Regions from separate parts of the Paracoccus sp. TOH genome, predicted to be linked through region 1. Evidence: riboswitches for the same ligand, from Rfam matches in the RefSeq annotation. Region 1 holds a riboswitch; each other region holds the start of a gene.
The links. Region 1 has a riboswitch for thiamine pyrophosphate ahead of NBE95_RS13960 (phosphomethylpyrimidine synthase ThiC). Riboswitches for the same ligand answer to the same signal wherever they lie in the genome.
Positions count from the first base shown of each region.

Region 2: another riboswitch for thiamine pyrophosphate. It lies ahead of NBE95_RS09315 (TenA family protein); the one in region 1 lies ahead of NBE95_RS13960 (phosphomethylpyrimidine synthase ThiC).
Region 3: another riboswitch for thiamine pyrophosphate. It lies ahead of thiC (phosphomethylpyrimidine synthase ThiC); the one in region 1 lies ahead of NBE95_RS13960 (phosphomethylpyrimidine synthase ThiC).
Region 4: another riboswitch for thiamine pyrophosphate. It lies ahead of thiD (bifunctional hydroxymethylpyrimidine kinase/phosphomethylpyrimidine kinase); the one in region 1 lies ahead of NBE95_RS13960 (phosphomethylpyrimidine synthase ThiC).

Region 1 covers NZ_CP098361.1:674,804-678,098, forward strand. Annotated here, with positions in the region: gene NBE95_RS13955 (LysR family transcriptional regulator) at 1-817, shown strand, start outside; TPP riboswitch at 1,634-1,753, shown strand; partial or broken gene NBE95_RS13960 (phosphomethylpyrimidine synthase ThiC) at 1,834-2,493, shown strand; partial or broken gene NBE95_RS13965 (transposase) at 2,690-3,157, opposite strand.
Region 2 covers NZ_CP098360.1:1,872,828-1,876,122, reverse strand. Annotated here, with positions in the region: gene NBE95_RS09320 (AI-2E family transporter) at 1-1,033, opposite strand, end outside; TPP riboswitch at 1,215-1,330, shown strand; gene NBE95_RS09315 (TenA family protein) at 1,409-2,050, shown strand; gene NBE95_RS09310 (NUDIX hydrolase) at 2,054-2,386, opposite strand; gene NBE95_RS09305 (FYDLN acid domain-containing protein) at 2,598-2,921, opposite strand; gene NBE95_RS09300 (SprT family zinc-dependent metalloprotease) at 3,059-3,295, shown strand, end outside.
Region 3 covers NZ_CP098360.1:1,221,130-1,224,424, reverse strand. Annotated here, with positions in the region: gene NBE95_RS06065 (MlaD family protein) at 1-726, shown strand, start outside; gene NBE95_RS06060 (ABC-type transport auxiliary lipoprotein family protein) at 736-1,362, shown strand; TPP riboswitch at 1,465-1,584, shown strand; gene thiC (phosphomethylpyrimidine synthase ThiC) at 1,667-3,295, shown strand, end outside.
Region 4 covers NZ_CP098360.1:921,587-924,881, forward strand. Annotated here, with positions in the region: gene NBE95_RS04520 (FAD-dependent oxidoreductase) at 1-972, opposite strand, end outside; gene thiS (sulfur carrier protein ThiS) at 1-11, opposite strand, end outside; gene thiD (bifunctional hydroxymethylpyrimidine kinase/phosphomethylpyrimidine kinase) at 969-1,796, opposite strand; TPP riboswitch at 1,869-1,973, opposite strand; gene NBE95_RS04530 (nucleotide sugar dehydrogenase) at 2,049-3,215, opposite strand.

The DNA of each region.
Region 1 (3,295 bases):
TTCGAACAGCGTCAGGCGCCTTGAGGATATCCTAGGGGTGCAACTGGTAGATAGAGGGAACGATCGCTGTGTTCCGACGCGGCACGGAGCCATATTCTTGCCATTTGCCAAGAGCCTGCTGACGGTTTCTGCACGTGCCTTTGACCGCTTGCACATGGAACAAATTCAACTGGGTGCGAGCAGCAACATCGGTATCTACCTCATGCCGGAGCATCTGAAGCGCCTGCATGGTGCCAAAGGGCGCTCTGCCAACTTGGTAATCGCCTCCAACCTGGAGATCTTAGAAAAACTCCAGAGAAAGGAAGTTGATCTTGCTTTCATGGAGTGGTGGGACGGCCGGAATGGATACGAGGCCAGCCTGTGGCGCACCGAGAAGCTCATTTTGATTGTTTCCCCGGATCACCGGTGGGCAAGCAAGGGTTCGATATACTCGTCTGAACTTTTCACGGAGTCGCTGATCGGAGGCGAGCGTGGAACCGGGACGGGCACTATTCTCCGCCGTGCCTTCGGTCAAAAAGCAGATCAGCTATCGATCAGCCACACAACCGGAAGCACTGAAGGGGTGAAGCGTGCGGTCAGAGCGGGACTAGGCGTATCGTTGGTGATGAAAAGCACGGTTCTCGATGAACTGGCTTCGGGTCAACTTTGTGAAGTTTCTATCAAGGGCGTAGATTTGGAGAAGCCAATTTTGGCCGTCCATCCTGTAAAGATGGAGGACGGTTCCCCGGAAGCCGAGACGCTTAGCATCCTCCTCAATGCCAAGACGGTGCCTGTTCTATGTCAGCAGGCTGCACGACCAGCCGAAGCAGCTAACTGAAAGACAGACATGGGGCCTCGAAAGAGATGTATGAACCGCAGCCGAACAGCGGCCGCGACCTTGTAGCGGCAAGATTGCGTGGCAGATGAAGCAAGAATGCCTGACACGTTGTCGGTGCTTTTCGAAGTTCATGCACCGTGGCGCGGCAAATCATCTTGCGAATCTACAGAGACTGTCAATCGGGCGGAGGCGGGGGGTGGTGCGGCCCGCAGCGCAGCGAGGACACGGCCCCCGCAGGAGCCGACGCGCCACGGGCGCGGCGCTTGCCGATTGACCGGCTCGGGCAGGTCTGTTGGGCGGAAAAACGAAAAGGATAAACCGCAGGGCGGGGGTGAGCGCGGCCCTCGGCCGCGTCGATCCCCCGGCCTGACCTTCGGATCAACCGGAGCCGCGCCGCACGCGCGGCTTGCCCTCGATCTTCATGGCCCGCAGCTATCCAAGCACGGCACCCGTGCATCAGGTCGCGCGAGCTGGACGCGCATCATGGCGCGAAGGACAGTGAGCAAGATCCTGTGGGAAGGTTCGGGCCGCGCAAGCGATCGTTCCTTGACAACGGTTCGACCTGTCAACGTAAAACACTAGCGTCGTGTGATTTGACCAGCCGTAAAGCGACGGCTGGTTAGCGGGCGAAGCAGTCAGTCCCTCCACCCGCCACGACGCGGTATTGTTGACATGTACGATACCAAGTGGCCAACCCTCATAGGGGCTGTTGCAGGTTTCAGGATGGCACGACACCGGGAACTTTAACTGTTTGGATTATCAAAGCGTCGGCTTGGTCAGGACGATTGACAATAGAGGCACCGCTGCGCATCCTTACGTCCTCACCAGGGGTGTCCCGACAAGGGGCTGAGATACTGCTGGGCCGCAAGGCAGCGCAGTGACCCTACGAACCTGATCCAGTTCATGCTGGCGTAGGGACGGTGCGGATGCCTTGCCGGTCGCATGCGACCAGTGGGGCATTCTATTCCTTCCCGTCGGTGCTGGGTCTCCAATGCTGCGACGCGAGGAGCCTCGACATGACATCTAAAGAAACCTTGACGGTCACCACCGGACCACTGCCCGCCTCTGTCAAGGTGTTCAGGCCGGGCGTGCTGCACCCCGACATCCGTGTGCCCATGCGCGAGATCGCCTTGCATCCAAGCGCGGGCGAGCCGCCGGTGACGGTCTATGACTCCTCGGGTCCCTATACCGATCCGGCCGCCGAAATCGCGATCGAACGCGGCCTTCCGCGCCTGAGGGAAGGTTGGACGATGAGGCGTGGGGACGTGGAGTCCTACGAGGGGCGGCATGTGAAGCCCGAGGACAACGGTTTTGCCTCAGGCGACCGGCTAACACCCGAGTTTCCCATCCGCCACCGCCCCTTGCGGGCGCGGAACGGGAAAGCGGTCACCCAGCTTGCCTATGCCCGCGCGGGCATTGTCACACCTGAAATGGAGTTTGTCGCGATCCGCGAGAATTTAGGCCGCACCGCGATTCGAGAAATGATGGTGCGCGACGGCGAAAACCTCGGCGCCGCCATCCCTGATTTCGTCACCCCCGAATTCGTGCGCGACGAGGTGGCGCGCGGACGGGCGGTAATCCCGGCCAATATCAACCATCCCGAAGCCGAGCCGATGATCATCGGTCGCAATTTCCTGGTCAAGATCAACGCCAATATCGGCAATTCGGCGGTAACCTTTCATCAGCCCGGCCTCGCCGAGCAGGTCCTCAGGGCGCTCCACGCCCTTCAGCAGTTCGTCCAGCAGTTCCTTGGAAATCGTCATGCATGCTTCCTTTCGAAGAAGCATGGACCGGATCGCTCATACACAGAAGATCTGACACTCTCCTGGCGTCATCTTCCGCTGACCATTGCGAGTATTCGGCCTTGGTGTAGCGGCTGGCATCCGCCTTGATCAGCGAAGCGTCCGCCCCAAAGCTCTCACCGCCCACGAGCCCCTCGACGATGCACCGCGCCAGCACTGCCTCGAAGAGCCGCCGGAACAGATCGCTCTCTCGGAACCGGCCATGCCGGTTCTTCGAGAAGGTCGAGTGGTCGGGCACCGCGTCGGTCAGATCGAGCCGGCAAAACCATCGATATGCCAGGTTGAGATGGACTTCCTCACAGAGACGCCGTTCCGACCGAATGCCAAAGGCATAGCCCACGATGAGCATCCGTATCATCAGCTCCGGATCGACCGAGGGGCGGCCAGTCGTGCTGTAGAATGGGGCGAGATGACGGCGCATGTCTCCGAGATCAACGAAGCGGTCAATGCCCCTGAGCAGATGGTCCGCCGGGACATGGTCTTCTATCGTGAACTCGTAGAACAGCGCGCCCTGCGAAACCTGCCTCGGCCCCATCATCGCCAGTTCTCCCATGCTTCAGGAGAATTGAATCAGCACCAGTGACGTCGCTCAAGCGGAGTTTTTCAACACCATCTCCGCCCTGCCGACCTTCATCCTCCGATGATGCTGCGCGATGGACGAATGGCCGGTCTAGTG
Region 2 (3,295 bases), on a different replicon from region 1:
TCGGCAGGAAGGGCAGTTTCACCGGCCCGCCGACCAGAACCGGACGGATGGTCTTGTCGACGACGAACAGCTCGCAGGTGCCCCAGATGAACAGCGCCGCGCCCTCGACCGGCGAGCCGCTGGCGGCCAGGTAGATCGAGACCAGCGTGAAGCTGAGCGGCGCACCGCCGGGGATCAGCGCCATGAAGCCGGTGATGACCCCGAAGGTCACCGGCGAGGGCACGCCGGCCAGCCAATAGGCCAGACCCAGCACCACCCCCTCGCCGATGGCGATCAGCGTCATGCCGGTCACGGTCGAGCTGATGGTGGCCGGAACCACCCGCGACAGCCGGCTCCAGCGGTCCGGCAGGATGCGTCGGCCGACGCGGTCCACCTGCGCGACGATCCGGTCGCCGTCGCGGTAAAGCACGAACAGCGTGATCAGCATGAACAGCAGCGTCAGCGCCAAGTGGAAGGCCAGCGAGCCCGCCGTCACCGCGCCGCGATAGATCGCGCCGATATTCGAGCCGCTGACCAGTTGCACGATCTCGCTGATCCCGCCGGGCCGGCCGATATAGGTCTGCCAGTTCTCGTTCAGCCAGTCGCCGATCTGCGGCAGATCGACCATCCAGGCCGGCGTGGGCGCCCCGGCGCTGTTGACCAGGATCGCCCAGTTGATCCAGTCCCGCAATTCGCGGAAGGCATAGACCAGCGCCAGGGTCAGCGGCACCACCAGGAAACAGACCAGCACCAGCACCAGCAGCGCCGCGGCTCCGGTGCGGCCCAGGTTCAACCGGAAGGCGGCGCGGTTGCGCAGCGGCCAACTGGCCAGCGCGATCACCATCGCCGCCAGCACCGGCACCAGAAAGCCGTGGAAGAAATAGATCGAGGCCGCGACGATGGCCAGCAGCAGCCAGCGCGCGGCCGAGATATTGGTCACCAGGGGCGGGCGATGCAGCCGCAACCCGGTCTGCCTGGCATGTTCGCCGCGCTGCGTCTGCTGCTCTGCGAATTCGGTCCTGCGTTGTCGGTCCGGCATATCGCCTGTGGTCATTGTCTCCGGTCCTGGTTCGGCGCCGGCCGGCGCGTCATGCTGCAACGAGATAACAGATCGCCCGCCGCTGCAAGCCGGAATGCCGGCGCAAGGCGGGCGGACGCGGCAAGGCGCGCTCACGATCCTGTGGACCACGGGCATGTCAGGGGCGTGACAGCGCCGGCCGGCGCGGCTAGGGTCGCGCCCGACCAAGGGGAGTCCCGGCAAGGGGCTGAGAGACTGCAGGCACAAGCGGCGCGGTGACCCTTAGAACCTGATCCGGATCATGCCGGCGAAGGGATGGTATGGACCTGTCTGCCCCATGCCTCTCCCTGGCCGGCCTCACCCGCGAGGCCATGACGGAAAGCCGGTCTCGCCCCATGACAGGAGGACAGCATGTCCGAACGTTTCTCTGAAATCCTGCGCCGCGAATGCGCCGCCGACTGGACGGCGGCCACCGGCCACCGCTTCGTGACCGACCTGTGCGACGGCAGCATCGCCGATGCGACGATGGCGGCTTATCTGGTTCAGGACCACCGTTTCCTCGACGCTTTCCTGACGCTTCTGGGTGCGGCCATCGCCTCGGCCGACCGTTTCGAATCGCGGCTGCGCTTCGGCCGCTTCGCCGGCATGGTCTCGGGCGAGGAGAACGACTATTTCCTGCGCGCCTTCGCGGCGCTCGGCGTCAGCGAGACGCAGCGGGCCGCCATTCCCGACAAGCCGCCCACCGCCGGTTTCCAGGCGCTGATGCGCGAGGCGGCGGCGACGCGCGCCTATCCCGCCGTGCTGGCGGTGCTGGCGGTGGCCGAGGGGCTCTATCTCGACTGGGCGCGCCGGGCGCCGCAGCCGCTGCCCGAAAACTTCGTCCATGCCGAATGGATCACCCTGCACGATAATCCCTTCTTCCGGGATTTCGTCGCTTTCCTGCAGGCCGAACTGGATCGCACCGGCCCCGCCGCGGCCGGGCAGGCCCGCGATTTCTTCCGCCGCGCGGTGCGGCTGGAGGTGGAGTTCTTCGACGCGGCCTATCAGCCCTAGCCGTCAATCCCCGACGATCTCGACCGGAAGCGGGCCAGCCGGCGGCCCGTTTTCCCGATAGTCCAGCACGATGCGCCGCAGCGCCGTCGGCGCGATGCGCTCGGCGCTGTGGCGCAGCTCGGGCAGGCGCCACCAGCGGAACTCGCGGATCCTGCCGGCCTCGGGCGCGGCCTGGACGGCGGGGCGAAAGGCGGCGGTCTCGATCAGGAAGTAATCCTCGGACTGCCGCCAGCGGCGCTGGCCCAGCGTCATCGTCACCCGGCGGCGCCAGACCAGCGGGCCGGGGGCGGGCAGGGCGAAGCCCAACTCCTCCATCAGCTCGCGGCGCAAGGTCACCTCGGGGGTCTCGCCCGGCTCGGTGCCGCCGCCGGGGGTGATCCACCAGTCGCCGCTGCCTAATCCACCCGCATCAGCAGCACCCGGTCATCGGGCGTCAGCAGGATGGCGCGCATGGCCTGCCTGTCGATGATCCGCATGGCGCCCCCGAGCCAAGGAAAAGCCCCGGTCCGGCGGGTGCCGTCCGGGGCCGCTGTCGCATTGACGAGGATTATTCCTCGTCGCTGTCCGGCACGTCGGCGATATCGTCCAGCGACACGTCGCCGTCATCGTCGTCATCGTCCAGCAGATCATCGTCCAGATCGCCGGTATCGGCGTCATCGTCCAGATCGTCGTCATCGACCAGTTCGTTCTGATCCTCGTTCCGCGCCGCGGTCTTTTCCGAGATCAGCGAGCGCGACCGGCCGTTGGTCAGGCTTTCCACGGTGAATTCCGCGCCGCAGGCCGGGCAGGTCATCGGGTCGTTTCTCAAGTCGTAGAAGCGTGTGGCGCAATGGGGGCAAAGGCGTTTCGTGCCCCATTCCTCTTTGGGCATGGTATTCTCTTTTTCTGCCGCGTTCAGGTAAATCCGCTGTCCCCTGCCATAGCCGGGCGGGGCTGTCAAAGCCTTTTCCCCTTGCGGGCGGGTGGCGGTGCAGGGGAAAGATGGAGCAACAGGCAGGCCGTCGCAAGATGCGGGACAAGATGGACAGGATTCTGGTCGGAGGCGACATCCCGGTGACGCTGCGGCGCTCGGCCCGGGCGCGGCGCATGACGCTGCGCGTGGCGCGGGCGGGCGGCGAGGTGGTGCTGACCCTGCCCAGCCGCACCAGCCTTTCCGACGGCCGCGCCTTTGCCGAGTCGCGGGCGGAATGGCTGCGCCGCACCCGGGCCGGGATGCCGGCGCTGCAGCGGGCCGAGCACGGAGCG
Region 3 (3,295 bases), on a different replicon from region 1:
GACGTGACCGCGGCCACCGATTCCATCGCCTCGGCGGCGGCGGACATCTCGGCCTTCGGCGAGCGACTGGACGGGCTTTCCGCGGCGGCCGAGACGACGCTGGGCAATGCCGACAGCGCGCTGGCCAAGTTTGACGAGACCGCCGGCAAGGCCGACCGGGCGCTGGATTCCGGCACCGCGACGCTGGACGAGGTGCGCGCCTATGTCTCGGGCGACCTGCGCAGCCTGACGCAGCGCCTGGACCAGACCGCCACCACGCTGCAGACCGACCTGGCGCGGCTGAGCGCGCGCGCGGACAAAAGCCTCGACAGCCTCGACGCGGCGCTGGAGGTGGGGAACCGCACGCTCGCCTCGGCCGAGCGCGCCTTCGACAGCGCCGACCGGGTGATGAACAGCAATGTCGAGCCGGTGGTGGCCGACCTGCGCGCCACCCTGGCCAAGGCGAACGAGGCCATCGACCGCGTGGTCGCCGACCTGCCCGAGATCACCGAGCGGCTGCGCGATGCCGCCGGCAGCGCCGAGGCCGCCTTCGCCAGCCTGCGCGGGATGCTGGACAGCACCCGCGGCCCGGTGCAGGCTTTCACCCGCGAGGGACTGCCGCAATTCACCCGCATGGCCAGCGATCTGCGCGGGCTGGTGGGCAACGTGAACGAGCTGGTCTCGGCGCTGAGGCGCAACCCGTCGCAAGTCTTCTCGGGGCCGCGGGTTCCCGAGTTCCGCCGTTAAGGAGCCGCCATGCGTCTGACCGCCGCCCTTCTCGTCCTGACCCTGACCCTGCCGGGCTGCGCCGCGCTGAAGGCGCTGGAGGGCGAGCCCGACCGCGACGTGTTCGAGCTGCGCCCGCCTTCCGAGGCGCCGCGAAGCTGCGGCCGCGGCCGGCTGGCCGAACTGGTGATCGAGCCCCCCAAGGCGCGCGGCACGTTGGACACCGACCGCATCATGATCCGCCCGAACCAGTTGCAGACGCAATACCTGCCCGATGCGCGCTGGGGCGACACGGTGCCGGTGGCCCTGCAGACCCTGCTGGTGCGCGCCTTCGGCAGCTATGACGCCTTCACCCATGTCGGCCGCGCGCCGCTGGGCACGGCGGGGGATTACGCGCTGATCTCCGAGGTGCAGGATTTCAACGCCGAGGTTTCGGGCAAGGGTGCGGTGATCAGGCTGACCGTGGACGCGCAGATGGTGCGCGAGATGGATGCCAGCGTGGTCGCGCGCGGCCATTTCGCGGCCACGGCCGACGCGCCGAGCACGAAAACCGACGACCTGATCCCGGCCTTCGACGCGGCGGGCCAGCAGCTGGTGGCGCAGATGACCGACTGGGGCCTGCGCGCGGTGGGCGTCAATCCCGCCCGCTGCCGCTGAGGTTTTCCGCCGGCCCGGCCGCGCCGGCGCGGTTTCGGCAGCCGAAGCCCGGCCGCCCCTTCACCGGCGATTGACAAGCCGGGCGACAAGTGGGCATTCTCCGGCTCTCACCTGGGGGGCCCCGACAAGGGGCTGAGATACTGCTGGGCCGCAAGGCAGCGCAGGGACCCGTCGAACCTGATCCAGTTCATACTGGCGTAGGGATGGTGCGGATGCCCTTGCGGCCGGCTATCGGTCCGGCGGGTATTCTTCCCCCTTCCAGTCCGTGCTGGGTCTCCATGCTAGCGAAAGCGAGGAGCCTGACATGACCACTACCCCGACCGTGACCACCGGACCGCTGCCCGCCTCGACCAAGGTCTTCCGACCGGGCGAGATCCATTCCGACATCCGCGTGCCGATGCGCCAGATCGCGCTGCATCCCAGCGCCGGCGAGCCGCCGGTGACGGTCTATGATTCCTCGGGGCCCTATACCGATCCCGGCGCCGAGATCGCCATCGAGCGCGGTCTGCCGCGCCCGCGCGACAGCTGGATCATGGCGCGCGGCGACGTGGAATCCTATGACGGGCGGCATGTGAAACCCGAGGATAACGGCTTCGTTTCCGGCGACCGGCTGACGCCTGAATTTCCCATCCGCCACCGCCCGCTGCGGGCGCAGGGCGACCGGGCCGTCACCCAGCTTGCCTATGCCCGCGCCGGCATCGTCACCCCCGAGATGGAATTCGTGGCGATCCGCGAGAATCTGGGCCGCAAGGCGATCCGTGAGAAGCTGGCGCGCGACGGCGAGAGCTTCGGCGCCGCCGTGCCGGATTTCGTGACCCCCGAATTCGTCCGCGACGAGGTGGCGTGCGGCCGGGCGATCATCCCGGCCAACATCAACCACCCCGAACTGGAGCCGATGGCGATCGGCCGCAACTTCCTGGTCAAGATCAACGCCAATATCGGCAATTCCGCCGTCACCTCCTCGATGGCCGAGGAGGTGGAAAAGATGGTCTGGGCGATCCGCTGGGGCGCCGACACGGTGATGGATCTGTCGACCGGGCGCAACATCCACAACATCCGCGAATGGATCATCCGCAACAGCCCGGTGCCCATCGGCACGGTGCCGCTCTATCAGGCGCTGGAGAAGGTCGGCGGCGTGGCCGAGGAGCTGAGTTGGGAAGTCTTCCGCGACACGCTGATCGAACAGGCCGAACAGGGCGTGGATTATTTCACCATCCATGCCGGGCTGCGGCTGCCCCATATCCCGCTGACCGTGGACCGGGTCACCGGCATCGTCTCGCGCGGCGGCTCGATCATGGCGAAATGGTGCCTGCACCATCACCGCGAAAGTTTCCTCTATGAGCATTTCGAGGAGATCTGCGACATCTGCCGCGCCTATGACGTGTCCTTCAGCCTGGGCGACGGGCTGCGGCCGGGCTCGATCGCCGATGCCAACGACGCCGCGCAATTCGCCGAACTGGAGACGCTGGGCGAACTGACGCGCATCGCCTGGGCCCGCGATTGCCAGGTGATGATCGAGGGGCCCGGCCATGTGCCCATGCACAAGATCAAGGAGAACATGGACAAGCAGCTGGCCATCTGCGGCGAGGCGCCCTTCTACACGCTCGGGCCGCTGACCACCGACATCGCGCCGGGCTATGACCATATCACCAGCGGCATCGGCGCGGCGATGATCGGCTGGTTCGGCACGGCGATGCTGTGCTACGTCACCCCCAAGGAGCATCTGGGCCTGCCGGATCGCGACGACGTCAAGACCGGCGTCATCACCTACAAGATCGCCGCCCATGCCGCCGATCTGGCCAAGGGCCATCCGGCGGCCAGAACCCGGGACGACGCCCTGTCGCGGGCCCGCTTCGAGTTCCGCTGGGAGGACCAGTTCAACCTGTCTTTGGACCCCGATACCGCGCGCGCCTTCCACGACCAGACCCTGCCG
Region 4 (3,295 bases), on a different replicon from region 1:
GTGATCTTCATCCATGAACTCCGGTTTCCGGCCCTCGATAAGGTAGTCGGCGGCCATGCGGGCCACGGCGGGGGCCAGAAGATAGCCGTGGCGGTAAAGGCCGTTTGCGTAAAGCGTGTCGCCGCGCCGGCGCAGGCGGGGCAGGTTGTCGGGAAAGGCCGGTCGCGCATCCGAGCCGAGCTCCAGGATCTCGGCCTCGGCAAAGCCGGGATGCAGGGCATAGGCGGCAGAGAGCATCTCGACCGCCGAGCGGGCGGTGACGCGATACTTGCCGCCCGTCTCCAGCATGGTGGCGCCGATCATGTAGACGCCATCCCCTCGCGGAACAAGATATAGGGGGATGCGCGGATGCAGCAGGCGGATGGTGCGGGTCAGCGTCACCTCGGGGCAGCGGATCACCAGCATCTCGCCGCGCACGCCGCGCAGGTCGGGAAGCTGGTCGCGGGCGGCCAGGCCGCGGGCATCGACCACCATGCCGGCGGGCGTGCCCTCGGTTTCGATGCGGATGCCCTGCGCCTCGAGCCGGTCGCGCAGGGCCAGCAGCGCGGCGCGCGGGTTCAGATGCGCCTCGGTGGCGAAATGCAGCCCGCGCGGGAAGCGGCCGGCCAGTTCCGGCTCGAGCGTCGCGATGTCGTCGCCGCTCACCGGCCGATGCGTCTGGGTCAGGCGGGCGAAGCGGTCGAGTTCCGCCCGATCGCGCGACGGCGCCAGCACCAGCGTGCCGCGGCGGATGACCTCGGCGCCCTGCGCCTGCCACCAATCGGCGGCGTCGAGGCCGAGCCGCAGCACCACCGGTTCGGCGCTTTCGGCCTCGCAATAGGGCGCCAGCATGCCGCCGGCGCGCCAGCTGCAGGCCTGCGAGCCGGGTTTGCCGGCCGGGTCGATGATCCGGGGCAGGGTGCCGCGCGCCGCCAGTTCGGTGGCGATACACAGCCCCATCACCCCGGCGCCCAGAATGGTGATCGCAGTCATGTCCGTCTCCAGAGCGCGTGGAAATGATGCACCGGGCCATGGCCCAGCCCCACCGACAGCTCATCGGCGGCGGCGATGGCGCCTTGCAGCCAGCCATGAGCGCGGGTCACGGCATCGGGCACCGTCATGCCCTGCGCCAGCCCCGCCGCGATGGCCGAGGACAGCGAGCAGCCGGTGCCGTGGGTGTTGTGGGTCTGCTGGCGCGGCGCGGTCAGGACCAGCGGCTGCGGCCCGACCAGCAGGTCGGTGCAGGTATCCTCGGTCGCGTGGCCGCCCTTCATCAGCACATGGGCCGCACCGAGGGCGCGGAGCGCCTCGCCCTGCCGGCGCATCGCTTCGGGCGTCGCGGCGGGATCGCGCCCCAGAAGCTGCGCCGCCTCGGGCAGGTTCGGGGTCAGCACCGTCGCCAGCGGGATCAGCTGCTCGCGCAGCGCCGCGACCGCTGCCTCGGCCAAGAGCGCGTCGCCGGATTTCGCCACCATCACCGGGTCCAGCACCACCGGCACCGGGTTGTCGGCCAGCAGCGCCGCCAGCCGGTCGGCGACGACTGTGATCACATCCGCGCCGCCGACCATGCCGATCTTGACGGCGCGCACCTCGAGATCGCCGAAAACCGCGTCGATCTGCGCCGCGACCATGGCGGGGCTGACCGCCTCGACCGCCGCGACGGTGCGGGTGTTCTGCGCGGTGATCGCTGTGATCACAGAGGCGCCATAGACGCCGAGGGCCGAGAAGCTTTTCAGGTCGGCCTGGATTCCGGCGCCGCCGCCGCTGTCCGAGCCGGCGATGGTCAGCGCGATGGGATAGGGCTGCAATCCCGACATGGCCCGCCTTTCATGCGCCGGGCTGCCGGGCGTCGGGAAAGGGGACGGGTGGCGGCCGATGCACGGGTTCTGCCGCGACACTCTACCCTTCCCTCCGCCGGCATGACCCGGATCAGGTTCGATGGGTCGGTGCCCGGCACCTCTCAGCCCCGTCGCGGGACTCCCCAAGTGTATAAGTCGTGCGCGGGACACTAGGCCTTGGCCGCCGGCTTTGCAAGGGCCGGTTCCGGTCGGCCGGTTCCAGTCGGCGGGTCAGTCGCGGCCGAACAGGTCGCGGGTGTAAACCTTGTCCCGCACGTCGGCCAGCTCGGGCGACTGGCGGTTGGCGATGATCAGGTCGGCCCGGGCCTTGAAGGCGTCCAGGTCGCGCACCACCGGGCTGTTGAAGAAATCCTCGCCGGTCAGCACGGGTTCGTAGACGATGCAGGGGATGCCCCTGGCCTTGATCCGCTTCATGATGCCCTGGATCGAGCTGTCGCGGTAATTGTCGGAACCCGCCTTCATCACCAGCCGATAGACGCCGACCAGCCGGGGCTTGCGGGCGATGATCTGCTCGGCGATGAAATCCTTGCGGGTGCGGTTGCTGTCCACCACCGCCGCGATCAGGCTTTGCGGCACCTGGTCGTAATTGGCCAGCAATTGCTTGGTGTCCTTGGGCAGGCAGTAGCCGCCATAGCCGAAGCTGGGATTGTTGTAATGGTCGCCGATGCGCGGGTCGAGGCCGACGCCCTCGATGATCTCGCGCGGGTCGAGACCGCGCGCCACGGCATAGCTGTCCAGCTCGTTGAAATAGGCGACGCGCATGGCAAGGTAGGTGTTCGAGAACAGCTTGATCGCCTCGGCTTCGGTCGAGCCGGTGAACAGCACCGGCATGTCCTTGCGGATCGCGCCCTCGGCCAGCAGCTCGGCCAGCCGCTGCGCCGCCGGGCCGTGGTCGCCGACCACGATGCGCGAGGGATGCAGGTTGTCGTAAAGCGCCCGCCCCTCGCGCAGGAATTCGGGCGAGAACAGGATGCCCGCATGGCCGGTCTCGTCCCGCATGCGCTGGGTGAAGCCCACCGGCACGGTGGACTTGACGACGATGGTGGCTTGCGGCGCGTGGCGGCGGGCCAGTGCGATCACGCTTTCGACGCTGGAAGTGTCGAAGCGGTTCGAGCGCGAATCGTAATTCGTCGGCGTGGCGATGATGACGAATTCCGCCCCCGCCAGCGCCTCGGCCGCGTCGTCGGTCGCGCGCAGCTTCAGCGGTTTCCCGGCCAGCCAGGCCGAGATGTCGGCATCCTCGATGGGCGAGCGGCCCCCGTTCACCTGGGCCACCCGGGCGGCGTCCACATCCAGCGCCATGACCTGGTGGTGCTGCGCCAGCAGCACGGCGACCGACATGCCCACATAGCCCAGCCCGGCAACCGCAATCGTCATCTGTTCCGCCTTCCTGCGTTTCGGACCGGCTTAGCACGGGTTACGGCCCTGCAGAAGCGGGTGCGTGCCCGGCCGGCAGA